DNA from 3 places in the Pseudoalteromonas sp. N1230-9 genome. Region 1 is predicted to be linked to each of the others. Evidence: predicted binding sites of a transcription regulator. Region 1 holds the regulator's gene; each other region holds the start of a gene.
What was found. The regulator FliA, encoded in region 1, starts transcription of late flagellar genes. The targets are predictions, from matches to a motif close to CTAAAGNTNNNNNNNNNNNNGCCGATA.

Region 1 (11,065 bases):
CTTAGAGCTCGATCCAAATGCATATCGCATTACGATGATGGGTGTATCAAGTGGTGAAGGTGAATTAAAGCACGGTGATGAGCTGGCAATTAACCCAGGTCAAGTTTTTGGCCCAATTAAAGGTGTTGAGACAAAAGATCCTGCATTTGGCCTTGATGCAGTATGGATCAAGCCAGATCAAAAAGACGAAGCCCAATCTCTTGGTTATACGGTTGTTGATTCTGCGACTGTGGTTGCTACACACATTAGTCAGTTGCTGACGAATAGCGCAGCCTTGCTACTTGGACATGAAGAAGTACAAAACTTATTAGATATGTTAGCGAAGAGCCATCCACGTCTTGTTGAAGGATTGGTGCCTGACGTTCTACCACTCACTACCGTTGTAAAAGTACTACAAAATTTACTTAATGAAGGGGTGGCAATTCGCGATATGCGTTCGATTGTTCAAACCCTTGTTGAATATGGCCCACGTAGCCAAGACCCTGATGTACTAACGGCTGCAGTGCGAATTTCACTACGTAGACTTATCGTTCAAGATGCTGTTGGTATGTCTTCTGAGATCCCTGTCATAACCTTGGCGCCTGAGTTGGAACAGATGTTGCATCAGTCACTTCAAAATGCAGGTGACGAAGGTGCCGGAATAGAACCAAGCCTTGCAGAGCGACTTCAACAATCATTGAATGAAGCGCATCAAAACCAAGAAATGGCCGGTGAACCTTCAATACTGTTAACGTCAGGAATGTTACGCACTGTGTTATCTCGTTTTGTTAAGTACACGATTCCAGGTTTAAGGGTCATGTCTTATCAAGAGGTACCAGACGAAAGACAGATTAAGATTGTCAGCTCAGTAGGCCAACAATAGGATAGTAAAGGGGTTGAACCATGAAAATTAAACGTTTTTTTGCTAAAGATATGCGCACTGCACTTAAAGAAGTGAAAGATGAGTTAGGTGTTGATGCGGTTATTATGTCAAATAAAAAGCTCGCTAACGGTGTTGAAATCGTTGCGGCTGTAGATTACGACAAAGCAGCCCCAAAAGCCGAAGCCGCGCCCGCAGCAGTGCAATCAAAACCTGCGCCACAGCATAACTTTGTAAAGCCTGAACCAATGCGTGCTAAACCTGAGCCGCAAGCAAAAGTTGCTGATAGCCTACAAGCGTTACTTGAGCGTCAAGCCCCACGCCCTCGTTCGCCTGAGCTTGCATCTATGTTTAGCCAATCTGGTATCGATACAGGCGAGCACTATCAGCCTAAAGAGCCTAGTTTTCAGCAGCAACCTGAGTTTGCTCAAAAGCCACGTTACCAACAACAAGCTGCGCCTCGTGTGCAAACGCAAGCTCATAGCTTAGGCTTTGATGACTTAGATGCAGGCTTTGATGATTTAGATTCGCCTGTTGAGCAGAAAAATTCTGCGCCTGCTAATCAATCAGAAATGGCGACAATGCGTGAAGAAATGAATGCGATTCGTCAATTACTTGAACATCAAGTATCGGGCTTAATGCAGCAAGATATGGCACGTCGTGATCCAACTCGTGCGTGTATGATTGACCGTTTAGCGGGGATGGGAATTGAGCGTGATGTTGCTGAGCAAATGGCGTGTTTTATTCCTGACGATGTTTCACGTCAACAAGCTTGGCAAGCACTCCTGCAAATGGTTGAAAACCAAATGCACACGACTAATAACGAAATCTTACGTCAAGGCGGTGTGTTTGCACTTGTTGGGCCTACAGGGGTTGGTAAAACAACCACTGTTGCTAAGCTTGCTGCGTTAGGTGCACAAAAATACGGTGCTGACAAAGTTGCATTAATTACGACGGATACATACCGTATTGGTGCCTACGAACAACTTGCTACTTATGGCCGTATTATTGGCTGTGGTGTTAAACAAGTAAAAGATGCAAATGAATTAGCTGAAGTGCTATACCATTTACGTAATAAGCGACTAGTATTAATAGACACAGCAGGAATGAGCCAACGTGATTTACGTTTGACTGAGCAGCTTAATACACTAATGCGTAATCAGCGTGTTGATATTCGTAGTTACTTAGTATTAAGTGCTACAGCACAAATAAATGTGTTGCAAGAAACCGTAAGACACTTTAAAAAGGTGCAACTAAGTGGTTGTATATTCACTAAGTTGGATGAATCACTAAGTTTAGGTGAGATTATTAGCATAGCGATTCAAAATCGCCTTCCGATAGGGTATCTTACCAATGGTCAGCGAGTTCCTGAGGATATTCGTGTTGCAAATGCCGAAAAACTAGTGAAAAAGGCTGAACAATTGTATTTAAAACGAGCAAAAGCACAACATTCACGACGTCAAGCAGTAGCGTCGAGCACAGTAGGGATGTATGATTAACACAGTATTAGATCAAGCAAGCGGCCTGCGCAAAATGAATCAAAATAATAATAGTGGCGTTAAAGTAATCGCTGTGACTGGCGGCAAAGGTGGTGTGGGTAAAACCAATGTTTCATTAAATACCGCTATTGCACTCGGTCAGCAAGGAAATCGAGTCTTAGTTCTCGACGCCGATTTGGGATTGGCAAACTGTGACGTCATGCTTGGCCTTCGTGTTGAACGTAACTTATCTCATGTTTTATCTGGCGAATGTGAGCTGGATGAAATCCTTGTTGAAGGCCCTGCGGGAATTAAAATAGTTCCTGCAACCTCTGGTTCGCAAAGTATGGTGGAACTTAGTCCTTCTGAACATGCTGGCCTTATCCGCGCGTTTAGCGAATTAAACACTGAGTTTGATATATTAATTGTCGATACCGCCGCGGGTATTTCTGACATGGTATTAAGCTTTTCACGTGCAGCACAAGATGTTGTTGTGGTTGTGTGTGATGAACCTACCTCGATTACCGACGCCTACGCACTCATTAAAGTACTGAGTCGTGAACACGGTGTGTATAAATTTAAAATTGTTGCCAATATGGTCCGCAGTATGCGTGAAGGCCAAGAATTGTTTGCTAAACTATCAAAAGTAACCGATCGTTTCTTGGATGTATCTATGGAATTAGTTGCAACAATACCGTATGACGAAAATATGCGTAAATCGACTCGACGCCAAAAAGTGATTGTTGAGTTGTTTCCTAGTTCGCCAGCAGCAGTCGCATTTAAAACATTAGCAACAAAAGCAGTTAAGTGGCCAATACCAAATCAACCATCAGGTCATTTAGAATTTTTTATTGAAAAACTAGTAAACGGCTAACTATGACAACATCGGTGAATAAAGCGATGGGATATCAATCAGCAAACAATTTGAATGCGATTGTCGAAAAGCATGCCTCTTTAGTCAAAAAAGTGGCATGTCATTTAATTGCTCGTTTACCCGCCAGTGTTCAATTAGACGATTTAATTCAATCAGGCATGATTGGCCTTATTGAAGCATCAAAAAACTTTGATGCGAGCAAAGGGGCAAGCTTTGAAACCTTCGCTGGTATTCGCATCCGTGGTGCGATGCTTGACGAAATTCGTCGGGGCGATTGGGCGCCTCGCTCTGTTCACCGAAATGCCCGCCTCGTTGCTGAAACCATTGCCTCATTAGAAAGTACTTTAAATCGAGAACCAAAAGATACAGAAGTTGCTGAAAAACTTGATATTACGCTTGATGAGTACCATCATATCTTACATGATGTAAACTCCAGTAGAGTACTGGGTATTGAGGATTTAGGTGTTGATGAAGATGTCATCACACCAATGGGCCAAGATTTAGCACTAGACAAACCGTTTAATAACGTTAAAAATGAACGGTTTAACCAATCTCTATTAACGGCTATTCAATCGTTACCAGAAAGAGATGCGCTTGTTTTGTCTTTGTATTACAACGATGAAATGAATTTAAAAGAAATAGGGCACATACTCGATGTAAGTGAATCGCGTGTGAGTCAAATACATGGTCAGGCGATGATTAAGCTCAAAGCAAAAATCAATGACTGGATTAATTAGTAGTAAGTAAATATAGGTTCAAACCTCACCGGAGGATGTTTTGGATAAAAACATGAAAATTCTTGTTGTTGATGATTTTTCTACAATGAGACGTATCATTAAAAACCTGTTAAGGGATTTAGGTTTCACCAATGTGCAGGAAGCTGATGATGGTTCAACAGCATTACCAATGCTACAAAATCAAGAGTTTGATTTTGTTGTCACCGATTGGAACATGCCTGGCATGCAAGGTATTGATTTGTTGAGAGCAATTCGTGCCGACGATAGCCTAAAGCATATTCCTGTGCTGATGGTGACAGCTGAAGCGAAAAAAGAACAAATTGTTGCTGCTGCTCAAGCGGGTGTTAATGGTTACATCGTTAAACCATTCACTGCTGCGACACTGAAGACCAAATTGGAAAAAGTGTTTGAACGTTTAGGTTAATCTAAGGGGAGAGGCTTATGTCAGCACTTGCTGCGCCTCAAATAAGTTTAGAGCAAGCTCGTCAACTTGTTGAGTATCTTGAAAATGGTGAACAAGAAAAAGCAGATAAGCTAATACTTGATACAGCATCAAAAGAACAATCAGAGTTGTTTGCAGAGGTCGGAAAATTAACGCGACAACTCCATGAAGCGCTAAAAAACTTTGATCTCGATACGCGTTTAACAGGCTTAACAACGGAAGCAATTCCTGACGCTAAACAGCGCTTAAATTATGTCATGGAAATGACAGAAAGCGCCGCTAATAAGACCATGGATGCAGTGGAAGCAAGTTTGCCAATTGCTCAGCAACTTGCAGACGATATAGCGACGATAAAACCTACATGGGATCGTTTGATGAATCGAGAAATTGAGCTCGGTGAATTCAAATCATTATGTCATAGCTTAGATAAGTTTATGAACAGCTCGCAAACTAAAACAGATGAGCTACAAGGCTTGATGACAAATGTGTTAATGGCACAAGATTATCAAGACTTAACAGGGCAAGTTATACGCCGAGTCATCGAGTTAGTGCGCGAAGTAGAAGACAGTTTAATCAATCTTTTAACTGTGTTTGGCAGTCAAGAAGATGGTCATCAAAAACAAGAAAAACAGGCCATAGAACAAGCACCTGCACAAAGCGATACGCTAGCAGGTCCTGAAGGGCCAATTATTGATAAAGAGTCTCGCGATGATGTTGTCTCAGGACAAGATGAAGTTGATGATCTATTATCAAGTCTGGGCTTCTAAGAGGAGAGTAGCTGCATGAGCTTTGAAGTCGATGAAGATATTTTACAGGATTTCCTAGTTGAAGCTGGGGAAATCTTAGAGCTTTTGTCAGAGCAATTAGTCGAACTGGAAAATAACCCAGAAGATAAAGATTTATTAAATGCTATTTTTAGGGGCTTCCATACCGTAAAAGGTGGGGCTGGCTTCTTAAGCATGACAGAACTTGTTGATGCATGTCATGGTGCCGAGAATGTCTTTGATTTATTACGTCAGGGCGGGCGCACTGTTACATCTGAATTAATGGATGTTATTTTACAGGCTCTCGATACAATAAATGAGATGTTTACGACCATTCAGAATCGTGAGCAGCCAGAGCCTGCGGATCCTGTCCTCCTTGAAGCCCTTCATAAATTAAGTCACCCACCAAGCGCTGAAGAACTTGCTGGTGAAGACACATCAATAACAGAGGCTGTCAGCACCGCGCCTGAAGAGCCTGTTGTTGAAGAACCTATCATCGACAGCTCAGAAGTAACTGCTGATGTGGCAACGGATAACACCGATGAAGACGACCCGTTTGCATTTGATATGTTGTTTGATGGTGGTTTGGCTGATACTCAGCCTGATGCACAAAATATTGATGAAATAACCGAAGATGAATTTGAAAGCTTACTTGATGAGCTACATGGTAAAGGGCAAAGCCCTGCAGCTGTTGAAGCCGAAAAAGTAAGTAATGACAGTGATGATATCACTGATGATGAATTTGACAGTTTGTTAGATGAACTTCACGGAGTTGGTAGCTTTGGTGAAGTAAAATCAACGAGCACACCAGAACAAGTGTCAGCTGAAAAGCCTGTTAGCACAGCATCACAGCCTGCTGGCAGTGAGGGTGACGATGAAATCAGTGACGATGAATTTGAAGCCCTGCTTGATGAGTTACATGGTAAAGGAACGGCGCCTAAATCATTAGAGCCTTCATCACCAGCGCAGCCTACAGAGCCAAAAGCACCTGAAACACCGAAAGCTGAGCCTAGTAAACCAGTGCCTCAAGCAAAACCAGCAACCCCTCCTCCTGCAAAAGCGGCTCAGCCTGCTCCTGTTGCAGCTAAAGCAGAACCTAAGCCAAGTGCCGCTGCGAAAAAAGCACCTGCACCACAGGCGGAAACGACGGTACGTGTTGATACTAAACGTCTTGACGAGATTATGAACATGGTTGGCGAACTGGTACTTGTTCGTAACCGCTTAGTCAGTCTTGCTAATAATGCCAATAGTGAGTCTATGGGTAAGGCTATCTCGAATTTAGACGTTGTCACAGCTGACTTGCAAGGTGCTGTGATGAAAACACGAATGCAGCCGATCAAGAAAGTATTTGGCCGTTTCCCTCGCGTTGTTCGTGATTTAGCACGTAGTTTGAAAAAAGATATTAATTTGCAGTTGGTTGGTGAGGAGACTGATTTAGATAAAAACTTAGTTGAAGCCCTCGCTGATCCACTTGTGCATTTGGTCCGTAACTCAGTTGACCATGGTATTGAAATGCCTGATGTACGTGAGGCCGCAGGCAAGCCTCGTACAGGTACTGTTACGCTATCAGCATCACAAGAAGGCGACCATATTCTACTTACCATCCGTGATGATGGTGCCGGTATGGATGCTGAGAAACTGAAAAAGATAGCAATCAGTAAAGGTGTTATCGATCATGACCAAGCTAGCAGACTATCTGATACAGAAGCGTATAATTTAATTTTTGCTCCTGGCTTCTCAACGAAAGAAGAGATTTCTGACATTTCGGGCCGTGGTGTGGGTATGGATGTGGTGAAAACCAAGATTACCCAATTAAATGGCTCAGTGAATATTCAGTCAGAACTTGGGGTCGGTACTGTACTTGAAATTAAAGTGCCGCTTACATTGGCTATTCTTCCAACATTGATGGTTATTGTTGGAGAGCAAACATTTGCGTTGCCACTTGCAGGTGTTAGTGAAATTTTCCACCTCGACTTAACCAAGACGAATGTTGTCGATGGGCAGCTGACGATTATTGTTCGTCAAAAAGCTATTCCGCTCTTTTATCTTGAGCATTGGTTAGTGAAAGGTGCAAATAGCCAAGAACGCAAAGCCGAAGGACATGTTGTTATTGTTCAAATAGGTACAAAACAGGTGGGCTTTGTTGTTGACTCATTGATAGGTCAAGAAGAAGTCGTTATCAAACCGCTAGATGCTTTATTACAAGGTACACCAGGCATGGCGGGTGCGACGATTACCTCTGATGGTGGGATTGCACTTATTTTAGATGTGCCAAGCATGCTTAAACATTACGTTGGCTAGCATTATTTAAACTCACTATTTTAAGTGCGCATTAATAGTGCGCACTTACACTGAACACATAACAAGAGAGTGCCAATGGCAGTCAAAGTATTAGTAGTCGATGATTCGAGCTTTTTTCGCCGCCGTGTTAGCGAAATTTTAGAGCAAGATAGTAATATCCAAGTTGTAGGCTTTGCCGTGAATGGCCGAGAAGCTGTTGATAAGGCAAAAGAGCTTAGGCCTGATGTTATTACTATGGACGTTGAAATGCCTGTTCTTGATGGTATTAGTGCCGTTAAAGAGATCATGGCTGCAACACCAACGCCTATTTTAATGTTTTCTTCATTAACTCGTGATGGTGCAACAGCAACACTTGATGCGCTTGATGCGGGGGCTTTGGACTTTTTACCGAAAAAGTTTGAAGATATTGCCCGAAATAATGAAGATGCAATCGCACTTTTACAAAATAAAGTAAAAGAAATTGGTCGCCGTCGCATTTCACGTTTTACACGTCCTGCTCCGCCACCTCGCCCTGCATCTACAACCTCTACAAGCACAAGAAGCGGTGGTATTGTTCAGCCTGATCGTAGTTTCAGCCGACCAGCACCAGCTCCGGCTTCATCGACGAGCAATGTGCGAGCTTCAGGCAAGCAGTATCAAGTTGTCGCAATTGGTACATCAACGGGGGGCCCTGTTGCTTTACAAACCATATTAACTCAACTGCCAGCTAATTTTCCGCACCCTATTTTACTTATTCAGCATATGCCTGCTGCATTTACACCTGCTTTCGCTGCACGACTAAATGGTTTGTGTAAAATTAAAGTGAAAGAAGCGCAACAAGGCGACCGATTAGTACCAGGCACCGCTTATTTAGCACCGGGTGGTCAGCAAATGCTGGTAGAAGGGCGTGGAAGCTCTCGAACATTACGTGTTTTCGAGGATGATAGTCCTCGCATTACATACAAACCGAGTGTGGATGTAACATTTGCAAGTGCTGCTAAAGCATTTGGTGGTGATGTATTGGCAGTTGTACTTACTGGTATGGGGGCTGATGGTCGAGATGGTGCCCGTATGTTAAAACAAGCTGGTGCGACGATATGGGCGCAAGATGAAAAAACCAGTGTTGTTTATGGTATGCCGCAAGCCGTTGCCAATGCAGGCCTTGCTAGTGAGAGCTTAGCGCTTAACGACGTTGCTGCACGTTTAACACGAGAGACCGGTTGTGGATAAACTGTCGTTTCTTGGTTTAATTGTTGCTGTTAGCGCCATTGCTTTTGGTTATGCGCTTGAAGGTGGGGTGGTAAGCGCTCTATTTAATGGCCCCGCACTGATTATCGTGCTAGGTGGTACCTTAGGCGCTGTAATGTTACAAACACCAAGCAGTGTATTTTCTAAAACAGTAAAAATTAGCCATTGGGTATTTTTCCCCCCTTATCACGATATAGATGCAGCCATTGAGCAGGTGAAGCGTTGGTCTCAAAAGGCGCGCCAAGAGGGGTATCTTTCGCTTGAAGACGAGTCCTTGGCACATCACGATCCTTATGCGGCAAAAGGGCTAAGTATGTTAGTTGATGGAGCCGGTGAAACTAAGCTTAGAGACACACTTGAAATCGACTTAATGCTCGAGCGTGAAAGATTAATGGAAGTGAGCCGTGTATATGAAGCCATGGGTGGCTACAGTCCAACCATTGGTATCTTAGGTGCGGTACTTGGGCTTATTCAAGCAATGCAATTTATAACTGATCCTGAAAAGCTTGGAGCAGGGGTCGCGACAGCATTTATTGCGACCATTTACGGGGTTGGTTTAGCAAACTTACTTTTCTTACCAATGGCAAATAAATTAAAGCAACAAATTGAACAAAAAATGCTGTACCACGAATTACTTGCCGAAGGGATTATAGCTATTGCTCAAGGTGAAAGTCCGTTAAATATTGAACTCAAACTTGAGGCGTATCGTGTTGAGCGTCCAAGCTTAGTTCGCGAGTAATTCCTATGATGCGCCGTCGCATGCGTCATAAAATTCAAAAAAGCCAACATACAGAGCGTTGGCTTGTTTCTTATGCTGATTACATGACCATTATGTTTGCCTTTTTTGTGGTCATGTATGCAATTGCTATTAGCAAGAATGAAGATTTCCAAGTGTTATCTGATTCACTAGAGCAAGTATTTGATAAATCAGCGCGTACTCATCAGCAGGCTGGAACTGGGATACACGGTACTGGCATTTTAACTGACCGCGTTACGCCTGAAAGTGACGTTTTATATGGTGAAAGTATTCTTAAAGAAGAGCAAGGACCTAAATTAATCGATGGACAAGCTGATACCAGTAATATCGAAAAAAAGCATTTAGGAAAACCGCTAGATAGTTTACTTAGCAAGCTACAATCAGCATTGATTGATGAGATCCGTAATGGTGAGGCAAGCCTTGAGCTTAATCAAGACTGGCTGATAATTGAATTAAGTTCAGGCATGTTGTTCTCATCGGGAAGTGCTGTTGCTCAACAACGTGCTAAACAAGTTGTTGCATTAGTTAAAGACATTATCGCTCCTGTAGATAATTACATTCGTGTAAGAGGTTATACCGATAACGAAGGTATTCGTAATGAAATGTTTCGATCTAACTGGGAACTGTCGGTCGCAAGAGCAACATCAGTATTGGTTGAGCTTGAAGAGCTAGGAATAAACCCTGCTCGCATGGCCATTGAGGGATATGGTCAATACTCACCCTTTTCTAGTAATGAAACAGAGCAAGGGCGTGCAGAAAATCGTAAAGTCGTTGTGGCACTTTCTAAATATGGTTTACCAGAACAAGCACAGCAGGATACCAATGAACAGGCTAATCCTAGTGTAAAAGAGAGTACAGAAATTGAGTTGCCAAGCAATGACAACACGATTAAAGTGATCCAATTACCTCACGGTGGCATTCGAATTACCACGCGCAATGAACAATAATAAGGTGTGATGTGAAAATTTGGACAGTAGCGAATCAGAAAGGCGGAGTGGGGAAAACCACAACCGCTGTTAGTCTTGCTGGCACGCTTGCATTACAAGGGAAACGGGTATTATTAATAGATACCGATCCACATGCTTCATTAACTTATTATTTTGGTATCGATTCAGAAGAGTTAGAGATTAGCGTCTACGATATTTTTGCTCGTGGCAACAGTATGGCCAGCGAAGAAATCTTACAAGCACTTTGCCCGTCAACACTTGAGAACCTAGATATTTTACCTGCAACCATGGCGATTGCGACCCTCGATAGAAGTATGGGCAATAAAAATGGTATGGGTCTTATACTAAAAAAAGCGCTGGCAAAAATTAGCGAACATTATGACTATGCAATTATCGACTGTCCGCCTGTATTAGGTGTATTAATGGTTAATGCCTTAGCTGCCAGCGAACGTATTTTAGTGCCAGTACAAACAGAGTTTTTGGCTCTCAAAGGCCTTGATCGCATGATGCGTACCATGGAATTGATGCAAACATCGCAATCTAAACAATATCAGTATACGATTATACCAACAATGTACGACAAACGGACTAAAGCATCCCTTGAAGCCTATAAAACTCTGCAGGATAATTACAAAGATAAAGTGTGGTCGGGTGTAGTACCGGTTGATACCAAATTTAG
Region 2 (11,065 bases), 1.7 Mb from region 1:
GTGGTGCAAAAGCAATGCTTAAAGAAGGACTTTTTACCAAGTACCCTACGCCTAACCACGTTATTGCTTTACATGTCAGTGCCAGTGTTCCAGCTGGTAAAATCAGCATGAAAAATGAGTACACAATGGCAAGTGTTGACTCAGTTGATATTACTGTAAAGGGTAAAGGCGGTCACGGTGCTTACCCACACACAACCATTGACCCTGTTGTGATTGCTTCGCGTATTGTATTAGCACTACAAACGATCACTAGCAGAGAATTGTCACCATTAGAGCCATCAGTGATCACCGTTGGCTCAATTCACGGTGGCTCTAAACACAATGTCATTTCAGATGAAGTTAAACTGCAATTAACGCTTCGTAGTTATAACCCTGAAGTGCGATTACAACAAATCGCAGCAATTAAACGTATCTCTAAAGGGATTGCATTAAGTGCAGGACTTGATGAAAGCTTAGCGCCCGAAGTGTATGTGCATGAAGATGAGTCTATTCCATCTACTTATAATAATCCTGAGCAAACCAATCTAGTCCGTAATGCTATTTCTAACGCAATAGGCAAGAGCAATGTACTGGAAACTGACGCTGTGATGGCCGGCGAAGACTTTGGTTTATACGGACGTACAGATAAGAATATTCCAATTACTTTATTTTGGTTAGGTGGTGTTGAGCCTAGTCAGTATGATGCGGCGATGCAATCTGGTGCAACATTACCTTCTTTACACTCAAGTAAGTTTGCACCTGATTACAAAAAAGCACTTCCTACGGGTATTACAGCTATGAGTAATGCCGCGGTTGCCCTATTCAACAAACAGTAGTTTAGGTTGATTTAGCTCTGGGCTTAGCTTTTCTTTTAAAACGTCGCTTTTGCGGCGTTTTTGGTAATTGAGCAAAGACTTGACTATCGCACTGTTTGGCTTGATCGACTAAAGCATGTAACTCAGTCAGTAATGGCGTTAAAAACTGCTGATAACTCATATGCTGTTCAGCTATGTTCCCTAATGATGCTTCCCACTTAGCTGTTAAGTCAGGGCTAGCAAGCTGCTCTGGTAAAGTGCTAATAAGTGCTTTACCTGTTGCTGTAGCTAAAATGTTTTTACCTTGACGCTCTAAAAAGCGGCGCTTGAATAAAAGCTCAAGAATGCCTGCCCGTGTAGCCTCAGTCCCTAGACCATCCGTTTCTTTGAGGATCTTTTTAATTTCAGAGTCTTTTACATATCGGCTGATGCCTGTCATAGCACTTAGTAAGGTCGCATCAGTAAAGTGCGCTGGCGGTGTGGTCATTTTGTCTATCACTTCACCTTGATTACAATGCAGCGGCTGACCTTTTTCAAGTGCAGGTAAGGTTTGCTCATCTTTTAACTCTGTTTTGCCCATTAATGTTTTAAACCCTAAGCTAATATCTTGCTTAGCAGCAGCTTTAAAAAGACCACCCGCAATTTCAACCGTTATTTTGGTTTCGTTAAACACATAGTCTGGATAAAACTGAATTAAATAATGACGACAGATCAATCGATAGATTTTTTGTTCGTCACTATTTAATGATGCTGAGCGTAGCTGCTTTTCGGTAGGAACAATCGCGTGGTGAGCTGCAACCTTGTTGTCATTAAAACATTTACTCTGCTTGCTCATATCAGCTTGCTTACAAGCTTCACTACTTTGCCCTTCATTATTAGCAATTGCAGCAATAATACTCGTTGCATCTTTATGGTGTTCTTTTGGTAAATAGCGATTATCTGAACGAGGATACGTAATTAACTTATGGCGTTCGTACAAACTTTGACAGGTATCGAGCACCTTTTGTGCTGGCATTGAAAACGCTTTTGCTGCATCGATTTGTAAAGCAGATAAGTTATAAGGCAATGGGGCTTGTTGTTTTTTTTGTTTTTGCTCAAGCTCAACCACCTTAGCTGGTTGATTAGTTATTCGTGACACAACATTTTCAGCAAGTCCTCTATGTAATACTCTACCTTCTTCATCTTGATAGGGCTCGCATGCTTTACTTGGTTGCCACTTAGCAGAAAATGTTTGCTGCTGCTCTGTTTCGAGATGAGCCAAAACTTCGTAGAAAGGTTTTGCCACAAAGTTAGCTATTTCATTATCGCGATTTACAACTAGCCCTAAAATAGGTGTTTGAACACGACCTACAGACAACACATTACCAAACCCTGCTTTTTGTCCAGCAAGCGTATAAGCTCGCGTTAAATTCATGCCAAATAACCAATCAGCACGTGAGCGAGCTAAGGCTGATACGCTCAAGGGAATAAAATCGCGATTCGACTTTAAATTATTCAGCGCTTTTTTAACTGCACTTAAGTTTAAGTCGCTTATTAAGAGTCGCTGGATTTGCTGTTTTTTAGCTTGGCTTAGTTTTACCTGTTCAATTACTTCATCTACCAATAACTGTCCTTCACGGTCAGGATCACCGGCATGGACGATTATACTCGCTTGCTTAATCAGCTTTTTTAATACGGTGAGTTGTTTGCGTGTTTTTGCTTTAGGTTTTAACTGCCATTGTTCGGGCACGATAGGTAAGTGCTCAAATCGCCACTTTTTAAAACTTGCGTCGTAATCGTCAGGCTCAGCTTGCTCAAGCAAATGGCCAATACACCAAGAAACACAATCACCATTAGCAAGCTCAATATAGCCATCTTGCTTTTTTTGTGGTTTTGGCAATGCATCAGCAATGGCTCTTGCTAGGGACGGCTTTTCGGCAATGTAAAGTTTCATAATGCAACACTAAATACTGTTTTTATAAACAGTAGTCTAACACAGCATTTTTTACTTAGGAATGGTCTCAGCGAGCCTATTGCGACGGGTGAATAAGTAAATCATAGGCAAATAACATACAACTACGGTGCCTATATTAATAAGAGGGAGTAAGGTTTTATACATATATGTGCTATACGATAAATCCCATAAGTGAATATCAATTACGCGAAATAGTTGTAATATGGGTGCCATTACAACGACTAACTGCCCTAGTACGCTCTGCCAAAGATAAACCTTATCTTTTATACCAAGATAAGCAATGATGGCCATCCATGCTATGTCATTAAATGCCCATACAACGTAACGCCAAACAAAGATGTCATCAAACTCGCTAAGGCTTGAATGGATAAGAGTGCCATATAGAAAAAAACTAGCGGTTATTACAGAAAACCTAAAGGCGAGCCAATCATTTCTGATATAAAAAACAAAAATAGCTGGGCTCAGAATGAACACCCAGCTATTACCCAATATAACAATAAAAGAGTTAAACCAATCCGGCACAAGTAGCGACCTTAATTAGTTTTCTGTTTTACCATCGTTACCATCACCGTTACCTGGCAGGTAGCAATACTTATCGAGCTTTTTCATTCTTATACCCATTACATTCTTTAACTAATTGTAACTGTAACTGATTTAGGGTCTTACATCAATAGGATCCGACTCTTGCGCCTTGCCTTGCATAATTGAGATTTCGACGCGACGGTTACGCTTTCTATCTTCATCGGTAACATTGGGAACAAGTGGCCTCGTTTCAGCATGGCCCACTACGACCATTCTCGATTTATCGAAACCTGGCGCTTTTTCCATTTCACTTGCAACTGCAACTGCACGCTTCGAAGATAAATCCCAATTATTGGTATATAGCTCATTGGAAACCTGAAAATCATCAGTGTGACCAGATACCGTTATTTCGCCAGGCACGTCTTTTAGCAAGGTTGCAATATCTCGAATAATTGGTTTGAATTTAGGTTGTAAAAACGCACTCCCTGAAGGAAATGAGCCATTTTCCCGAATACGAATAATAATTTGCTGGCCTAAAGACTCTAGTTCAATCGCACCATCAATAATCTGTTGTTCAAGTTGTTGCGCAATTTTCTTCACAAGCTCGTTGGTTTGTTCTTGATTCGCAGCGGAAATAGATTGATCCATCGCTTGTTCTTGCGCTGTACTTTGAGACTCACCGCCACGCTTATTACCACGCTGCTCTTGACGTCCACCTGCTGAGCTTTCATCACCGGCTTGGAATTCCAACATCTGCTGGGTCATTTCAACCGTTTGTTGTTGAATTGTTTCGATAGGCGTAGGCTCGGGTTTACCTGGCGTAAACTCCATGGCTATTACTGAAGTTCCTTTTGGGATGTCTTTTACTTCAATTTTGTTTTGCACACCAAAAGCAAACTTCATTGAGCCAGCAATTTGCTTAAACTTAAGAACATCCATTTCAGAAAAGGCAAGCAAGAGTACAAAGAAGCACATTAACAGTGACATTAAATCTGCGAAGGTTCCCATCCAAGCTGGTAAACCCGGAGGTGGACATTTGCACTCTTGATCAGACATGCTTACTCCTCAGTATCCACTTTTCGTTTAGACTCTGCTAAGTAGTTTTTCAAGATACCTTCTATTACTTTCGGGTTTTGACCGTCTTGAATACCGAGTACTGCGTCGAGAATTAAGCGTTGATTAAGAGCCTCTTCGTCTTTACGTAGCTCTAGTTTGACCTGAATTGGAATAGCAACCACGTTCGCTAAGAAAGCACCATATAATGTCGTTAATAATGCAACAGCCATCGCAGGACCGATAGCTTTAGGATCATCCATATTTGATAACATGGCAACAAGGCCAATTAGCGTGCCTATCATACCCATTGCAGGAGCTATGTCGGCTAACGATTTAAATAATCCTGCGCCATGTTCATGACGAGTGGCAGTAAGTGCGATATCTTTTTGCAAGGTAGCACGAACCACATCGGCGTCATGACCATCGACGAGCATATCAACGCCCTTGCGCATAAAGCCATTAGGAATTTCAGCTTCTTCAAGTGCTAAAAAACCACCTTTACGTGCTGAATCAGCTAACTCTACAGCTTTCTCTATTAGCTCTTCTGGAGATTCTATCTTGAACATGAAAGCTTTCGCGGCAACTTTACCTATGCCCAAAAACTGACCCATAGTAAAGTTTGACAACACAATGAAAATAGAGCCGCCAAATACAATGACCACCGAAGGGGTGTTATAAAACATTGCAACTTGGCCATCACTACTTAACACCATCGACATAGCAATTAAGCCTATGGCACCAAGAATACCTATTATGGTTGCTAAATCCACATACCCCTCCAGAGGAACAATTGCACGATACCCTAAGGCATCAAATTTTTATTATTAACTGCTTATCGGCAAGCAATTGAAATACTTAAATCATTAAATGAATTAATTTTATTTTAATGTAAGTTTCTCAAGCTACAAGTTTATCTTGTGTCTAAAAGCGTAAAAATAGCATATTGGCGTTGCTTTATGCGTAAAAAAACACATCATTCTTTGACCTAGTTTAGCATTCCCCCTAAAATTGGCCTCACTTTCTATCAGCTAGTGAGGCCACTATGGCAGCGAAGAAACCAGAAAACTTGAGCTTTGAAGAAGCCTTGGATGAATTATCTAATATTGTTGTACAAATGGAACAGGGTGACTTGTCATTAGAGCAATCTCTTAAGCAGTTTGAACGTGGTATTGCATTAGCTAATGCCTCATCAGGTAAACTACAACAAGCAGAACAAAAAGTTGCCATACTTATGGGTAACGATAGCCAAGCTCCACTGAGCAATTTCGATTCAAATTTGGACTAATTTCAGTGCAATTAATAGACCAACTGCAAGATGCTCGCAATGATGTTGAAGCAACACTTAATCACTATTTTGATCAGCCTTTAGATACCGAACAAACAATAAAAGAAGCCACTCATTATGGCGTGTTAAATGGCGGCAAACGATTACGTCCTTACCTTGTTTATGCAACAGGTAGGATGATGGGGGCACAGAAAAAAGACCTCGATATTCTTGCAGCAGCCATTGAGTGTATCCATAGCTATTCACTAGTTCATGATGACTTACCAGCAATGGATGATGACGATCTGCGACGTGGCCGCCCTACTTGCCATATAGTTTATGGTGAAGCAAACGCTATTCTTGCAGGTGATGCACTACAAACACTTGCCTTTGACTTAATTGCCAATCATCCTTTTTCTGTACCGCCAGCGCAGCAAATAAAAATGATCGCCTCATTAAGCAAAGCCTCAGGTATTGAAGGTATGGTAGGTGGTCAAGCGCTTGATATTAGTGCGACGAATAATGAAATCAGTGTCGAACAATTAGAGCGTATTCACCAACTGAAGACAGGGGCACTGCTTAATTGTGCAATAACCCTAGGTGCATTGTGTGCCAATCAGTGTGACGAACACACATTAAAACAGCTTAATTTGTTTGGACAAGCGATAGGTCTGGCTTTTCAGGTACAAGACGATATCCTAGATGTCGAAGCAGATACAGAAACACTTGGCAAACCGCAAGGGTCAGATATTGCAGCAAATAAAGCAACCTACCCCGCTCTTTTAGGACTGGATGGCGCAAAGCAAAAAGCGCAAGATTTACTCGCGCAAGCACATCAAGCTTTAGAGGCGATTAATTTCGATACGAGTGAACTGGCAAGGCTTGCCAACTATATTGTTGAACGCAAATATTGATGCGTAAAACAACGACAAAATAACTAAAAAATCAGAGTCACAATAAGCTATAATGCACTCTGGTTAGCGAAGGATGTATATAAAATCATGACACTTGATAGTAGCAAGTATCCATTATTAAGTTTGGTTGACGAGCCAGCACAGCTGCGTGATTTAGCGCAAGATAAATTACCTGCGTTTAGTAAAGAGTTACGCGAGTACCTGCTTAACTCAGTCTCGCAAAGTAGTGGTCATTTAGCCTCTGGGTTAGGCACGGTTGAATTAACTGTCGCTCTGCATTATGTCTATAACACGCCCTCTGATCGACTCGTTTGGGATGTAGGCCATCAAGCCTATCCACATAAAATTTTAACGGGTCGCCGTGACCAGATGCATACTATTCGTCAAAAAGACGGCTTACACCCTTTCCCATTTCGCGAAGAAAGCCAGTACGACACATTTAGTGTGGGTCACTCAAGTACATCAATTTCAGCCGCGCTAGGAATGGCCATTGCCGCTGAAAAAGAAGGTAAAGATCGAAAAACCGTAGCTGTTATTGGTGATGGTGCGATTACCGCAGGTATGGCATTCGAAGCGATGAACCACATGGGTGATGTAAACCCTAACGTATTAATTATCTTAAATGATAATGAAATGTCGATTTCTGAAAACGTGGGTGCACTGAACAATCATTTTGCACGAATCTTATCAGGTAGTTTTTATACCAACATCCGTGAAGGCAGCAAAAAGCTGCTATCAGGCTTGCCTCCAGTAAAAGAGCTTGCAAGTCGCATGGAAGAGCACTTAAAAGGTATGGTCATCCCTGGCACTTTCTTTGAAGAGCTGGGTTTAAATTATATCGGCCCGATTGATGGGCACGATGTAAATATGTTGGTTGATACCTTACGCAATATGCGTAATCTTAAAGGCCCACAATTACTGCACATAAAAACGCAAAAAGGGAAAGGTTATAAACCTGCTGAAGCGGACCCTATTGGCTACCATGGTGTACCAAAATTTGATCCAAGCATATCAAAACTACCCAAATCAAAACCAGGAGCCGCAACATTCTCTAATGTATTTGGTGACTGGCTTTGTGATATGGCTGCACAAGACGACAAGCTGATGGCGATTACCCCAGCAATGCGTGAAGGCTCAGGCATGGTACGCTTTTCGAAAGAATACCCCGAGCAATACTTTGACGTTGCTATTGCGGAGCAACATGCAGTAACACTGGCAGCAGGTTTAGCATGTGAAGGCTTAAAACCAGTTGTTGCCATTTACTCAAGCTTTTTACAACGTGCATATGATCAGCTCATTCATGATGTGGCACTACAAAACCTTCCTGTTTTATTTGCCATTGACCGTGCAGGTATTGTTGGCGCAGACGGGGAAACTCACCAAGGTGCCTACGACCTAAGCTTTATGCGCTGCATACCTAACATGATTATCATGGCACCTAGCGACACCAATGAGTGCCGACAAATGCTTTACACTGGTTACCAATGTAATCAACCAGTGGCTGTTCGCTACCCGCGTGGCAGTGCGGGCAATTGTGACGTTGAAACGCAAATGAGCGCAATTGAAATAGGCCGTGCACGCACTATACGCAAAGGCAGTAAAGTGGCGATTTTATCGTTTGGCACATTACTAGAAAACGCTGAACTGGCGGCAAAAGGACTCAACGCCAGCTTACTTGATATGCGTTTTATTAAGCCGCTTGATACACACGCTATTGATGACTTACTAGCAGAGCACGATGTACTTGTGACATTAGAAGACAACGCCATTGCTGGCGGTGCTGGCTCTGCAGTAAATGAGTATTTAGCAGCCGCTAAAGCGAATGTGAAAATATTGAACTTAGGTATTCCTGATGAATTCATTAAGCATGGCACTCAACAAGAGATGCATGCAGAAATGGGATTAGATCCCCAAGGAATAGTAACCAGTATCAACGCATTCATAACCTGACATTAATTTACAAAAAGGAGCATAGAGCTCCTTTTTTTATTTATAGAACAATCACATCCAAAAAAATTGAAAAATAATTAATTTTTCTGCATCCAATCATACCCCTTCTTCGTTTATTCAATGAGGTTAACCCGTGAGCAAGTAATATGCTTTAAGCTGTGCTAAGCAAAACCGATGTCTGTTCACATTTGATGGAATATTAAAGAAGGTATGAACAAATGAAAGCGTTTAAAAACAACCTAGCAGTAGAACAAATCGACACTCAATCTAAACTTATGAAATTAACAATTTCGGCCTTAGCACTCGCTGTTACGATTGGTATTGCAGGCTGCAGTGGCGATGATGGTAAAGACGGTGCAGCAGGTCAACAAGGTGTTGCAGGACAAGATGGTTCAGATGGAATGGATGGAATGGATGGGCAAAATGGTGCGCCAGGCTTTGCGGCAGCCACCTTTATTCTAGCTAACAATGGCGCTGATAACGCAGGCACAGTCAACTTGATTGATCAAAATGCGGCTAAATTAAGTACGTTTAATAGCGGCGCCAACGAAGGTGTTGCATTCGATAGCCTAGGTAATTTAGTGCAAGCAGCGGATTCTGGTAATGGCTCGTTAAGCACCGTATGTCAGGTGCTCAGTCGTAGCGATGGCAGCTACAACAGCAGTATTGATCGTATGATAAGCGGTACTAACACAACCCTTGTCAACCCTAAGGGTATTCATGTATCTCATAAGCATGGCTTGGTGCTGATTGCTGATTTTAATGCGATGCAAGTCACTGTATTCGGTAAAGAAGCTGCAGGTGATGTGGCCCCACTTGCAACAACAATCACAGATGCAAAACCATGGGACTTAACCTACGACGATGACAACGATCGTTTATACGTTGCACTAACCAATGGTGATGTAGCAGTTTATGACAATTACGTCAGTGGTGGCTTTGTCGCAACACCAGCCCTAACAATTACACCTAGCGATGACAGTGGTGCTAAAGTTTCAGTCAACATTCATGGCATCGCGCTTGATATGCAAACTAACACCTTAGTACTCTCTGATGTAGGCAGTGCATCAGATGCAACAGATGGTGCAATTTTTGTTATTTCTGATGCTTCACAAGCCAGTGGCATGGTCGCGGTAGATCGTCATATTGCAGGGCCTATGTCTATGCTAGGTAACCCAGTTGATATAAGCCTCACAGGGAGTGACTTAAGAGTCGCTGAAAAATCAAATGACGCAGTTCTGGTCTTTAGTAACATATTTGCAGGCCCAAGCGGTGATATTTCGCCAGACTTAGTCACTGCGACCACAAAACCAGAATCAATTACAGAAACCATCATGCATAACGATATGCAAGATAGCTCAGATAGTATCATGGTAAATATGCCACTACTTGGTGTTGCAGTCAGCAGTAACCCAGGGACCGCAGGCCCTACTACAGGGCAAATTAGTCGTTTAAATGCTCCTTTAACAGCCGAGCTTGCGACTTATAATGCAAGCCAAACCATTGAAAGTGTTGCATTCGACAAATCAGGAACCAGCTATGCCACATTTGATAATGCAAGCACGTCAATTGGCGGCGTTGCAATTTCAACTAAAGTGGCGACTTCTCGTGATGGCGAAAGTTTTTCAATGGCTCAAGACAGATTAATTACCGGCGCAAATACCGGTATTATTTCACCGAAGGGGCTTGATGTAGCATCTGATGCTGGCATGGTATTTGTTGCAGAATTCAATCCAACTACACCTGGGGTGCTGATATTTTCAAGCTGCGCAACAGGTGACGTAAGCCCACTCATGACACTGACTCCTAGTGCTAGTGCGCGCCCTTGGGATGTTGACTATGACTCTGCAACAGATAAAGCGTTTGTTGCACTGACCAATGGGACGGTTGCAGTGTTCGATGAAGTTAAAAGCAAATGGCTAGCGGGCATGACAACTATTTCCGGTGAAGATCGCTTAATTACTCCTGCATCGGGTGGTACTGCATTTGCGGCGCCAACAAACATTCATGGCATAGACTACGACCCAACCAGTGACTCGTTAATTATCTCTGATGTAGGCAGTGCTGCGGATGCAACAGACGGTAAAATTTACGTGATAAATAATGCATCAATGGCAAGTGGTTTAACCAACGTTAGCGTTAACATCGCAGGCCCCGCTAGTCAGCTTGGTAACCCTGTAGATATTATGTACACAGGCAGCCATCTCTATGTTGCTGAGAAATCAAACGGTCTAGTAATGCGTTTCGACAATATTTTAAATAGCCCCGGAGGCGATATAGCTGCAGATGTCAGCTACTCATTTACAGCGCCTGAGTCGGTGGCTATTTTACCAGCTTGGCTTAACCACTAAACCATCAATAGGCGTTTAGGTAACAAGCGCCTTGGTTGGCCTCCAATGCCTTATCTAGCCCTAGATAAGGCATTTTTATTTAGCGCATCCAGATTTTAATATCTGCTAGACCATTAGCCTGAAGAGCGCTGAGTTGCTGATCAACATTTTGAGTTTGTTCAAACTCAAATGCGTCAAGCTGCTCATCAAACGTTATATTAGCCACCCCGTCGCCACCACGCTTTTTAACTTGATGTAGCGCGATATCTGCAAGGTTCACT
Region 3 (11,065 bases), 390 kb from region 1:
ATGTAATTACAGTCTAATACAAATCTACATGAATTTAGAGAAAAACCTACTACACAGGTACGTAGGTTTTATTTCATTAGCTATATTTAATTAACAGTTGTGTAGTTATAGGTCCTTTATGCGTAGAACTGAGCAGACATTAGTAGAGCAAATGCACATAAACGATGTTGAAATTCAGCATCGAATGAGCCTTCTTGGTCTTACCTCGCAGAGTCTTAAATCTTTGAGTAATTATAAGGCAGTGATTGAGTCATCAATTGAGAATATGGTGAATGAGTTTTACCAAAAACAAACCGAAGTCGACGAAATATCTTTACTGATTGGTGACGCGGATACACTGACTAGGCTAAGAGATGCGCAGCGGCAATACATCATTGATTTATTTTGTGGTCAGTATGAGAACGAGTATGTAAACAACCGACTGCGTATTGGTATGGTGCATAAACGAATTGGTGTTGAGCCCAAGCTATACCTTTCGGCAGTGTGTACGCTCAAAGAAATAATTTTTAAGGTTTTGCGAACAACAATAACAGATCAAGCTGAGCTTAGCCTAACTTTGCAAACAGTTGATAAATTGATTTACTTTGATACCACGCTGGTTTTCGATACTTATATTGATAGTCTTGTCGGTGAAATAGAAAATGCAAAACGCCGCACTGAGGTTTATGCCAAAGGGCTTGAAGAAAAGGTGGCACAGCGCACACAAGAGCTTGAAAAGTTAGCGAAGTTAGATCCTCTAACCAATCTATATAATCGCAGAGTAATGCAAGAGCTGTTGCAGCGAGACCTCGCCAGAGCCAGACGACATAAATTGCCTTTAACCATTGTGTATTTTGATTTAGATAACTTTAAAGCAGTAAATGATACGCAAGGCCATTTAAAAGGGGATGAAGTATTAAAATATATAGGTCAATATCTTCATGAAAATATTAGAGAAATTGATATTCCATGTCGCTATGGCGGAGATGAGTTTTGTATGATTTTACCTGACTGTGAAATACAAAATGCAATTACCATTTGCGATAAGCTAATAGCATCATTCGAAGCCCGTTACCCAGAACTTCATTTAAGTTTTGGTTTGGTTGCTGCCCCTCTTGATAGCACGGTTGATGCCGAGGAGCTAATTAATCGTGCAGACAAAAAAATGTATGAGGCAAAAAAACATCAAGGCTCGTTTATCGTTCACTAGCGCGTCATTCTTTTTACAAATACCACCACAAACAGCGCAAGAGAGAAACTACCACAAAATGCTTCAATAGCCGCTATCAGTCTTGAAAGGCCAATAGGCGTGATGTCTCCATAGCCTAAGGTGGTAAAGGTAACGACACTAAAATAAATACTATTTAAAAGTGCTGATAAATTTTGTGAAAAGGAGTTATCAAAGTTTAGTTGCAAAACAGTGTTGTCATAGCTCACGCCAAATAAAAAATAACAAATAGCACAACAGATTATCAGTGATAAGCTAAAGCGAATCACATTTTCAGGTTTTTCCCCATACCCACATAACATATCAATAAAGCTGGAGGTAATTTGCTTTGTAGAACCCTTAGGGTACTGTGCATGTCTCATGCGAAGTTCTTTATAAGTAAAGTTACCCGCGAGTTCAAAAAGACCCTGATGTTCCGATGCTTTACGAAGATTTCGATAAATCTCTTCGGATTGTTCAAATAGATCATGTGCTTGACTATGTTGTTTATTTTTTCGCGCTTTAATTGCTTGCGATTCTTGTAATAATTTTTCTCCCAAATCAATATTATCGATGCGGCTATCGTTGAGTTTAACGCCAAGCAAGTTTGTGTCCTTCAAATCACAGTAATGCAGGCTCGCGTTATGCAAATTTGCTTTCATGAGTGAGGCATTGGCAATTTTATTATTGAATAAATGTGCACCAGATAGGTTTGCTCGATAGAAATTGCAGTAAGAGAGATCATAGCCTTCTTCATCATCTTGCTTAATTAAGTTAAGCCCAGATAAGTTAGCTCTTTGTAATTGTAAGCCTTGTAATAACCCACCTTTTTTAGCGTAACGCTCCAATTTCTGCGTTAGTTCAAGCCCAGACTTATCAAATTTATTGTCGTGCCAAAAACAAAAGCCAGATCCCATATCAGTTTCTTGGCACTTTTTTCCTGTGGGAGAGGTATAACTACAACAGGGTTTATCAGGCATAAGAATGAAAACTTATTTGTTAGTCATATTTATAGATTAGCAGGTATTTTACAGGGTAAAATGTAATACCAAGATTTTATGCATTGAATTGGTTTATTTTTTGTTGGATTACACATTAAAACGCAGTAAACGTAGGAAAACAGTAGCGATTAAAGTAGCTCAGCAGCAGCTAACAGTCTACGCGCCTCATTTTGTACCACTAGGTGATATTGAGTCCTGGCTCGTGTCTAAAAAAAACTGGGTACAAGCACAAATTGCTAAGCAAGCTTCACAAGCACAAATGCAGCAGTTTCCATTGGAAACGGGCGTAATAAACTTATTTAACCAACCGTTAGCAATTAAACTTAATAAAGGCAAAAGTAGTCACTGGCAACAAAATGAACGCTCAAGTGAGCTGAGCTTATCAGTGTCATCACGTGTAAAGAATACAGAGAGTAAGTATTTGTCATTACTGGAAGACTTTTTACATCACAAGCTAGAGAGCTACCTTGAAATGCGTATTCATGACTACTGCTTGAAAATGCAGGAGGCATTGCCAGAGCAGTTAAAAGTGCAACATTATAAACGTCGCTGGGGGAGCTGTAATCAACGTCGAGAGTTAACTTTCAACCTACACTTAGCCTGTGCGCCAACGTGGGTAATCGACTATGTAATTGTCCATGAACTTGCGCATTTAAAATATATGAATCACAGTTCTGTATTTTGGCAGCGTGTGAGTCGCTTTTACCCTGATTATAAAAAAGCAAGTCAGTGGTTAAAAGTAAACGGTAGTCAGTTACGCTGGCAATGAGATAATAACAAAATAGATATAAAGAGAAGTCGTATAGAAAAGTGGTGGAGGGAGCTGGATTCGAACCAGCGAAGGCTGAGCCGTCAGATTTACAGTCTGATCCCTTTGGCCGCTCGGGAACCCCTCCACACTAATTGTTATTGCATTTGGCCCCACTTAACTGAGCGTAGAAAAGTGGTGGAGGGAGCTGGATTCGAACCAGCGAAGGCTGAGCCGTCAGATTTACAGTCTGATCCCTTTGGCCGCTCGGGAACCCCTCCAATGCAACGGCGCTGATAATAGCAAACTGATTATTTAAGTAAAGAAAAAAACTAAAGAAAAATGGATTAATGCCGATAACTGGTTAATCTTGAAACTATTCGGCTAAAGTCTATGCAAATTGATGGTTTGTTACTCAATGAGAGTCAACTTGATAATCGTCTTAATAAAAGTGTTCATGAGCAACGCAGTGGAGAATTTGCTTTACTATTGGCAATGCTCTCTCATGATGTGCTCGACTTTAGTCAGTTTCACCTACCAAAATCAGAGTTAGCTAACACCCAAATATCTGAGCAAGCGCTACGTAATGAGTTAGGGGCGGGACCAAAGCAAGCATTAGCACCAGAGCAATTTGACATGCTAATTGGCGAGCAAAATGCATTTCGTCTTCTAAGTGGTGGACTTACAGACATTCGTTTACGTCAATGTTTAAACCCAGAGCCACTGACAATTCGTGATGATAAATGCCATGTGCCATTAAATGTCATTGATAATTGCGAACCTGCTGTTAGAAAGCGTTATTACACTAATAATAGTGTTACAGAGCGACCACAAATGGATGCAGCGGCTTTTTATGATGGCTTAAAAGACGAATCAATTCATCAGCCTTTGTACTTAGCGACAGCTTAAACAATTAATTCCATTGTCATAACTTTCTTGTACGCTACAATAGGTAATATAGGTAAATTTCAGCGTATTATTAAAAACTACAGCTAATTTTAAATGTGCTTGTTATAATGCGACCTAGTGGCTTTATGCCATGACTATTGAATCAAGTTATTAGGACCATAATGAAAAAAACATTCACGCTTAACCATGAGAAAATCAAATATCCTCGTATGGTTGATGCAGCCAAACACGAAGTAAAAAAATACTTAAAACGTGAACGCAACAAAACACTTCCTGAAGGGGCTGATTATTGGGCGTTTGACTGTAAGTTTGGCGAATCTGCAGAAGATGCTCAGGTTGTGCATGTGGCAGAGATCAACAAATGCATTAGCGATATTGAAGCCAAAGGACTTATGACGTTTTATGTTGAAATCTTAGCGCGTCCTGCACAGCGACAATTACAAGAGTTTGACGAAGAGTAAACGTCAAACGAGCGAATCTAAGAGTGGGCCTTATGGCCCATTTTTATTGCCTAGCTATGGATTAGTATGCGCCGTTTTTTATTACTACTCGTTATTTGCGGATGCCAAGTCCAAGCAAATACTATTTATGATGAGCTTCCTAGTAGCTTCAATAGCAATGAGCATTATGTTTTTTATTCTCATGGTTACATCGTCGAAGGTGAGCACACTCGTCCACGTCATCCAAAATATGGCATTTATGATTTTCCTGCAATTAAAAAAGCACTAGCAGATCCAGCCTATAACTTAATTGCATACCACCGAAAAAAAGGCACAGCCCCATTTTTATTTGCTAAAAAGTTAGCTGCTGATGTCGACATTTTATTAAAGGCAGGTGTTCCTGAGTCGCATATTAGTCTGGTCGGTTTTTCACGAGGTGGGGCATTATCGGTACTGGCAGCCAATGAACTTAAACGCACAAATATCAACTTAATAATATTAGCAGGGTGTGCAGGTTTAATTAAAAAGCATCCATCAGTTAGGGCATTCGGTAAGGTTTACTCAATCTTTGAACGTTCAGATCAGGTTGGCTCTTGCCAATTTTTAATTGATAGGAGTGAAGTTACTAAGTTCGAAGAAATAAGCATTAATACAGGACTCTCTCATGGCGCATTTTATGAGCCAAAAGATGAGTGGGTGTTACCCATTAAGAAATGGCTAAAGGATTAACGATGCCTAATATACTTTTTATTTTGATGTTCTGTATTTTTGGGACAAGCTTTACCGCTTGGGCTGAACCCTATACTCTGCCGCGCACTGATACAGTTTTGCTAAAAGATAAACATACAGAAAACGAATACCCCATTACTATCAAACTGCCACGTAGCTATCAAAAACAAAGCCAGAAACGTTACCCTGTGGTTTATCTGTTAGACGCCAATTACAGTTTGCCCATAGCCTCAGGTGCTAGCCGTTTTATGATGAATTCAGGCTCCATTGAGGAAGTAATTCTTGTTGCCGTTGGTTATCAAAAGGGCATATCAGGGCTAAATAGCCGAATTCATGATTACACACCGTTTGTTGATAAGACATGGAAACGTGCTACAGGGGGCGCAAAGCAACATTTAAATTACTTAAAACACACTGTTATTCCTTATATTAACACCCATTATCGAACTGGCACGCAAAAGACACTTGTCGGTAATTCATTAGGGGGCCTGTTTGCTGCTTATACCTTATTTACCGAGCCGACGCTTTTTTCAAGCTATATTATTGGCAGTCCATCAGTGTGGTTTAAAGAAAACTCAATATTAGCTATGGCTGTAAAACCAGCTACCAACACTACAAAAGTTTACATCGCAGTGGGTGAGCTTGAAGAGAGTGAAGGTGAAAAAATGGTTTTTGGTACTAAACAATTAGTAGATAAAATTAATAAGCAAAGTGGCGAACACGTGATGACAAATTTATTTGTTATTCCACATGCCCACCACGCAACGGCTTTCCCTACAACGGCCAGTCAAGGTTTAGATTGGCTATATAAAAAGTGAATAGCCGTGATTTAAATTGCGTGACACTTTTTATATTTTTTGCCGCTACCGCAAGGGCATTCATCATTACGGCCAATTTTAATATCTGCAACGGGCGTTATATCACCATCAAGGTAACGCCATAGGCCATCTTCTTTAATAAAACGCGACTTTTCGTGTAACTCACAATACAAGTTTTGGTAAAAGTAATTTGCTTTAAATTCTACAAAACCTTCTTGCTCGTTATATTCAGTATCTAAAACGTTTAGCTTGGTAAAACGACAGCTATTTGCAAAATCTTTAATTTCGCGAACCGAGTTCGCGGCTTGCTGGCTTTGTGCATAGGTACTAAATACATATTTTGCATCTTTTAGCGCGTAAGCACTAAAACGAGAACGCATAAGTTGTTCTGGCGTATCAGCTTGGCTTGCGCCTGTATGAAAAGGCTGGCAGCAAAGCTCGTAAGTCGATTCGCTGCCACAAGGACAAAGGGGGTATGTGAGTGATGTCATAACAACTTACCTAAAACTATAAATTGTTATTTTAACAAGCCTATTGTGGCTGGGGTACTAAATTGTTTAATTGAGCGCTTTTTGTAAAACAATAAAACTTAGCAGATGCCTGCTCAAGGTTTAAATTCATCGAATCTAGTTGGTGGTTGTTTACAATATCTGTCCATGTGATCACAGCAGCAAAATTACCGTTATGTAATGCTGAGTTAAGTACGTACTCAAGGTTAACTAAATGCTTTTGTCTGATCACAAGTAGTTTGCTGGTATCAATCGAACACGAATCTAATAATGCTTTGCTAGGTACATGATCAGGGGCAATTAATAGTGTCCATGCATTTTGGCTATTGTAATGATGCAATACTTTTAATAACTCAAAGGTTGCTGATATTTCGTCTTCAATTTGAATTAAATTAACAGACGCTTTGTCGTTATCTTGTTGGTAGCTTTTAACTGTTCTTAATGTAATTGGCTGTAACATAACTTTCACTCACTGGTTGTTTATACAGTATGTGTATACAGTAGTTTATACAGTGTTTTTGCGCAAGTACTTTTTTGCTATTTTTTAACCAATAGTTCAGTTTTATTTTAATTAAAAATATTTAGTTGTTATTAAACATGTAGTTATGATTTTCTTTGAAGAGCTAAAAAGGTGAAAAATCTACCACTAAATTCATACAGTATTTCGTACAGTACTGTATGAAATACTAAATTTTGCTTGTATACAGGTATTTTGCATAAAAAAGCCGGTATAAAACCGGCCTTTAACCTTTACTGTTTTACTACTTATCTAAGTAGGTATTTAAAAACTCAAGGTATGCGTTTGAGGCTTTAATACGGTTTTCCTTTTTAGTAAAACCATGGCCTTCATCATCAAATAACACATAGTCGACAGGCACACCATTTGCCTTTACAGCGGCAACAAGTTCATCGCTTTCAACTTGTAAAACCCGTGGGTCGTTAGCACCTTGGATCACCATTAATGGCTTAGTGATGTTTTTAGCATGAAAGAGCGGCGAAATTGCACGGTGACGTTCGCCGTCTGTCGCGGGGTCGCCCATTTCATCATACAGCGCCTTTTTAAAACTCTCCCACCATGGTGGGATCGAGTTTAAGGTTCTAACCCAGTTTGTTACACCAAAGATATTAATGCCTACTTTGAATTCTTCAGGTTCGAAGGCAAGTGCTGCAGCAGTCATGAAACCACCATAACTCCCTCCCATGATGCCAATTTTGTCTGCGTCAACCCAATCTAGGCTTTGCAGGTGTTTTTTACCATAAACGATATCTTGTAAATCGTCAGTGCCATGCTTTTTGTCATCTAAATGAAAGAAGGTTTTACCGTAACCTGAACTGCCACGGTTATTGACTGCAAAAATGGCATAACCATGATTGACTAGATGCTGCTGCATTGCACTATAACCTGTGCGGCTTTGTCCGCCTGGGCCGCCATGCACCCAAACTAAAGCTGGTACTTTGTTGTTGCTGTTAGCTTGCTTAGGCTTATATAAAACCCCAGGGATTTCTAAACCATCAAAACTTTTAAAGCGTACAATTGTGCTTTCAACTAAGTCATTTTGATCAATCGCATCACTTAGTGTGTTGGTTAACTGTTTCGCTTTCGACTCACCGAGTTGCCACACAAATAAGTTGCTTGGCGAGGTATCTGAATTCAAGTAAAACGCCATGGTCTTTTCATCAGCAGAGAAGTTTACACCACGTAAGTTACCAGCCGGTAATGATGGCATAGCAATGCCTTTACCTGTGGTGGTATCGATTATCGACACCTTAGTGCTCGCATCAGCATTAACACCACTTACTTGATAACGACCAGATTTAGAGAAGTAAATAAAGCTCACATCCCATTCATCTTTGAGGGCAGGGCTATGCTCGCCAGTCGTTAAATCATAGCGCCAAATTTCTGCAAACTCACCTTTGGCATCGGTTGAGTAATACAGTGATTTACTGTCTCTTGAGAAGGTTTCAGGACCGTATTTGGCATCGTCGTCATGGCGAGTGATGAGTTCTGGTTTAAGCGTTTTTTTGCGAGTATCAAGAATGAATACATCGCTGTCTTTGTTCGAATTGTTTTTCGATAAAGCAATAAAACGGCCATCAGGGCTGATTGCACCGACATCAAGCCCCATAGTATTTTGATAAACAGGGGTCACTTCATAGCTGTTAGCATCAACGCGATAAAGGTCCATAAACTTAGCATCACGTTGATTGCTTGTTATAAAAAATTGTTTCGCATCTTCAGTGAAGCCTGCAAAACCCGCGCGGGTTTCTTCACCTGGGGTGAGATCTTTAACTGTGCCATCGGTTTCGCGCACATAGATGTGATAACGCTCGTTACCGCCTGAGTCTTTAGTAAATAATACGCGCTCATCGTTAGGGAAATAAGCGACTGCATAAGTACTGTCTTCAAAATCTGTTAAACGGGCTTTCTTGGCGGTTTTAATATCGACTTCGTACAAGCTATAAATACCGCTTTCGTCGCTGCTTATTAGTACTTTGTCGCCCTTCGGTGAAAAACTGCTACCCATAATTGAGGTTGTATCAAAAAAGGTCTCAGCATCATATTGTTTAACTGTTTGGACTTGCTGTTGGTTATTAGTATTAGTTGTTGATTGGTTTGACTGTGAACATCCTGCTAATGCAAGGCTGAGCGCACAAGCAATGGCTGCTAATTGGAAACTCGGTTTCATTGTAATTATTCCTTTTTATTTTTCCGCAATAGAGTCTTACTTGTTCAATTTATAAACGCAAGCCTTCGAGCGTTGATATTTGTTACAAATCATGTAACTAAATGTGGACACCAGTGTGTTAGTATTTTTCCACAATTAAAGGAATAATCATGATAGAAATTAAAGACCTCAATAAGCGTTTCGCTTCGGCTCAAGTTTTTAAAAATTATAATAAGCAGTTCAACGGCAAAAAAACTTGTTTACAAGCAGCTAATGGCAAGGGAAAAACAACATTACTGATGATCATTGCAGGCCTCGAAAATCCACAATCAGGGTATGTTTTGTTCAATAGTGAAACAATTGAATCTGTTCAAAGTTATGTTTCGATTGCCAGTGACCGTATTGCGCTGCCCAATTTTTTAACCGCGCGACAAATTATTGAACTTAGTTGTAAGGCGTTAAAGAAAGAAATGCCAGAGCAACTTATTACCGGATTTAGGTTTGATGAGCACCTCAATACCCGTTTTAGTGCTTTGTCGAGTGGTAATCAAAAGAAGTGCCAACTTATTATTGCTTTTTTAAAGCAAGCCCCATTTTTGTTGTTAGATGAACCGAGTGCAGCATTAGACCAAGAAAGCATTCGATTTTTACTCAAATTGCTTAATAGCTACCTTAATGATAAACCTAATGGGCAGATCATCATAACAAGCCATGAACCGGAGGTATTTTTACAGCACGGTTTTGAGTGTTCATCATTATGATTGACTACTTTGCCAGATACATCTCATTCCTCTCTTTTCGATATCTAGCATATACGACTACCCTTAAAAGTATGCTGTCTCAGCTAAAGAGTTTTAGCTTGCTGTTCGCACTCGTACTGGGTCCTGCATTTCTTGGTTTGGCTTTACTGTTGTTTTTAGGGCTTGGAAAAATAGTTGATAGCCATGCAGCACCTGCTTACGGTGCAAAATTAGCAGTGGTTTATCTTTTACTTGAATCTGTGATGGTATGGGCCATGGCCCCAGCCATTAAAAATGCGCAAAACAGGGCATTTCAGCGCAGTTTATTTAAATCTTCTTGGCGAGTGTGCGTTGACTGCAAATTACTATTTTTAAGTAATGCTTGGCTTATTGCGAGTTTATTAATAGCAATGGATCTATCACTAAAGCAATGGCTACAAGTGCCTCATTTTCTTTTGTTCATGTTGTTGCAATGGTTTTGTGGGGTATTTGTTCTTTATAGGCCACTTGCGCTCTTTTATAGCTTCTTAATAAGTTTTGTATTGGTATTACTGCCTGTAAGTTTTACTTCGCTGCACTACTTTTTGGGTTTTGTTGCTATTTTCTGCTGTTCGACTTTGCTCCCATCTGTAAGAATGAGTCATAAATTGAAAGTGCAATCGTTTGGTTTATTCTGGCTTAGCTACTTTATACAGCACAGTTGGAGCTTAATTTGGCGTGGAGCAGTACTAGTTGCACTGTTGTTAGCTTTATTGCAGCTAATTACAATCCGTAACGACTTTAGTGACCTGATACAAGCTACTGCTTTTTCAGTATGCGTGTTGCTAGCGAGCTCACTGCAGTTTGATTGCATGGCTGTTTTTAATAAATATCGGTTATTTTTTCAAAGTGTCAGCCAAGGCAAGCAGTTTTATATAAGCCACTTTTTACCTAGCCTAGTATTTTTTGTTCTGGCTCTCGTGGTACTTATAAGCATGCTCGGCACTAACATGCTTTTAATAATTATCGGGGCAGTATGGTGTTTATTACAGCAATATTTAGCGCAAAAAAAACCAGCGCATTATGCGCTGGTTTGGTTTGTTATAACAATTGGAATACTGTTTATTGCTTAAGCGGCATCCGCTTTTTTATTGCCTTCGCCACGAGCAACTTTACCAGCAACTAAGTCAGCAGGGTCAAAGTCGTCAACGTTAATAACGTCAAGACGGGCTTTTTCAACTGCGGCTAGTTTGTCGGCTTCTGCTTGGCTTAAAATGCCTGCTTCCAGACCCATTTGCGCTACTTTATCAAGTTGGAAGAAAGGCAGTTTTACACCTTTT

Region 2: the regulator FliA is predicted to act here: its motif matches at 5,160-5,186, upstream of pomA (flagellar motor protein PomA).
Region 3: the regulator FliA is predicted to act here: its motif matches at 3,268-3,294, upstream of LY624_RS10305 (VC2046/SO_2500 family protein).

The regions. Positions count from the first base shown of each region.
Region 1 is NZ_CP090419.1:2,589,055-2,600,119, reverse strand. It holds gene flhA (flagellar biosynthesis protein FlhA) at 1-862, shown strand, start outside; gene flhF (flagellar biosynthesis protein FlhF) at 883-2,358, shown strand; gene LY624_RS12130 (MinD/ParA family ATP-binding protein) at 2,351-3,211, shown strand; gene LY624_RS12125 (RNA polymerase sigma factor FliA) at 3,238-3,948, shown strand; gene cheY (chemotaxis response regulator CheY) at 3,989-4,372, shown strand; gene LY624_RS12115 (protein phosphatase CheZ) at 4,390-5,157, shown strand; gene LY624_RS12110 (chemotaxis protein CheA) at 5,173-7,455, shown strand; gene LY624_RS12105 (protein-glutamate methylesterase/protein-glutamine glutaminase) at 7,531-8,664, shown strand; gene LY624_RS12100 (flagellar motor protein) at 8,657-9,421, shown strand; gene LY624_RS12095 (flagellar motor protein MotB) at 9,427-10,386, shown strand; gene LY624_RS12090 (ParA family protein) at 10,398-11,065, shown strand, end outside.
Region 2 is NZ_CP090419.1:839,800-850,864, reverse strand. It holds gene LY624_RS04005 (M20 metallopeptidase family protein) at 1-815, shown strand, start outside; gene LY624_RS04000 (DNA topoisomerase III) at 817-2,727, opposite strand; gene LY624_RS03995 (hypothetical protein) at 2,779-3,270, opposite strand; gene LY624_RS03990 (flagellar motor protein MotB) at 3,403-4,326, opposite strand; gene pomA (flagellar motor protein PomA) at 4,329-5,096, opposite strand; gene xseB (exodeoxyribonuclease VII small subunit) at 5,369-5,611, shown strand; gene ispA ((2E,6E)-farnesyl diphosphate synthase) at 5,617-6,504, shown strand; gene dxs (1-deoxy-D-xylulose-5-phosphate synthase) at 6,592-8,454, shown strand; gene LY624_RS03965 (hypothetical protein) at 8,673-10,805, shown strand; gene LY624_RS03960 (ligand-binding sensor domain-containing diguanylate cyclase) at 10,885-11,065, opposite strand, start outside.
Region 3 is NZ_CP090419.1:2,197,419-2,208,483, reverse strand. It holds gene LY624_RS10330 (GGDEF domain-containing protein) at 119-1,189, shown strand; gene LY624_RS10325 (ion channel) at 1,186-2,166, opposite strand; gene LY624_RS10320 (M48 family metallopeptidase) at 2,270-2,956, shown strand; tRNA gene LY624_RS10315 (tRNA-Tyr) at 2,999-3,083, opposite strand; tRNA gene LY624_RS10310 (tRNA-Tyr) at 3,132-3,216, opposite strand; gene LY624_RS10305 (VC2046/SO_2500 family protein) at 3,329-3,844, shown strand; gene LY624_RS10300 (DUF6172 family protein) at 4,006-4,305, shown strand; gene LY624_RS10295 (alpha/beta hydrolase) at 4,372-5,013, shown strand; gene LY624_RS10290 (alpha/beta hydrolase) at 5,016-5,831, shown strand; gene LY624_RS10285 (YchJ family protein) at 5,843-6,322, opposite strand; gene LY624_RS10280 (SulA-like leucine-rich domain-containing protein) at 6,363-6,800, opposite strand; gene LY624_RS10275 (S9 family peptidase) at 7,102-9,027, opposite strand; gene LY624_RS10270 (ABC transporter ATP-binding protein) at 9,177-9,767, shown strand; gene LY624_RS10265 (DUF6136 family protein) at 9,764-10,858, shown strand; gene fadE (acyl-CoA dehydrogenase FadE) at 10,855-11,065, opposite strand, start outside.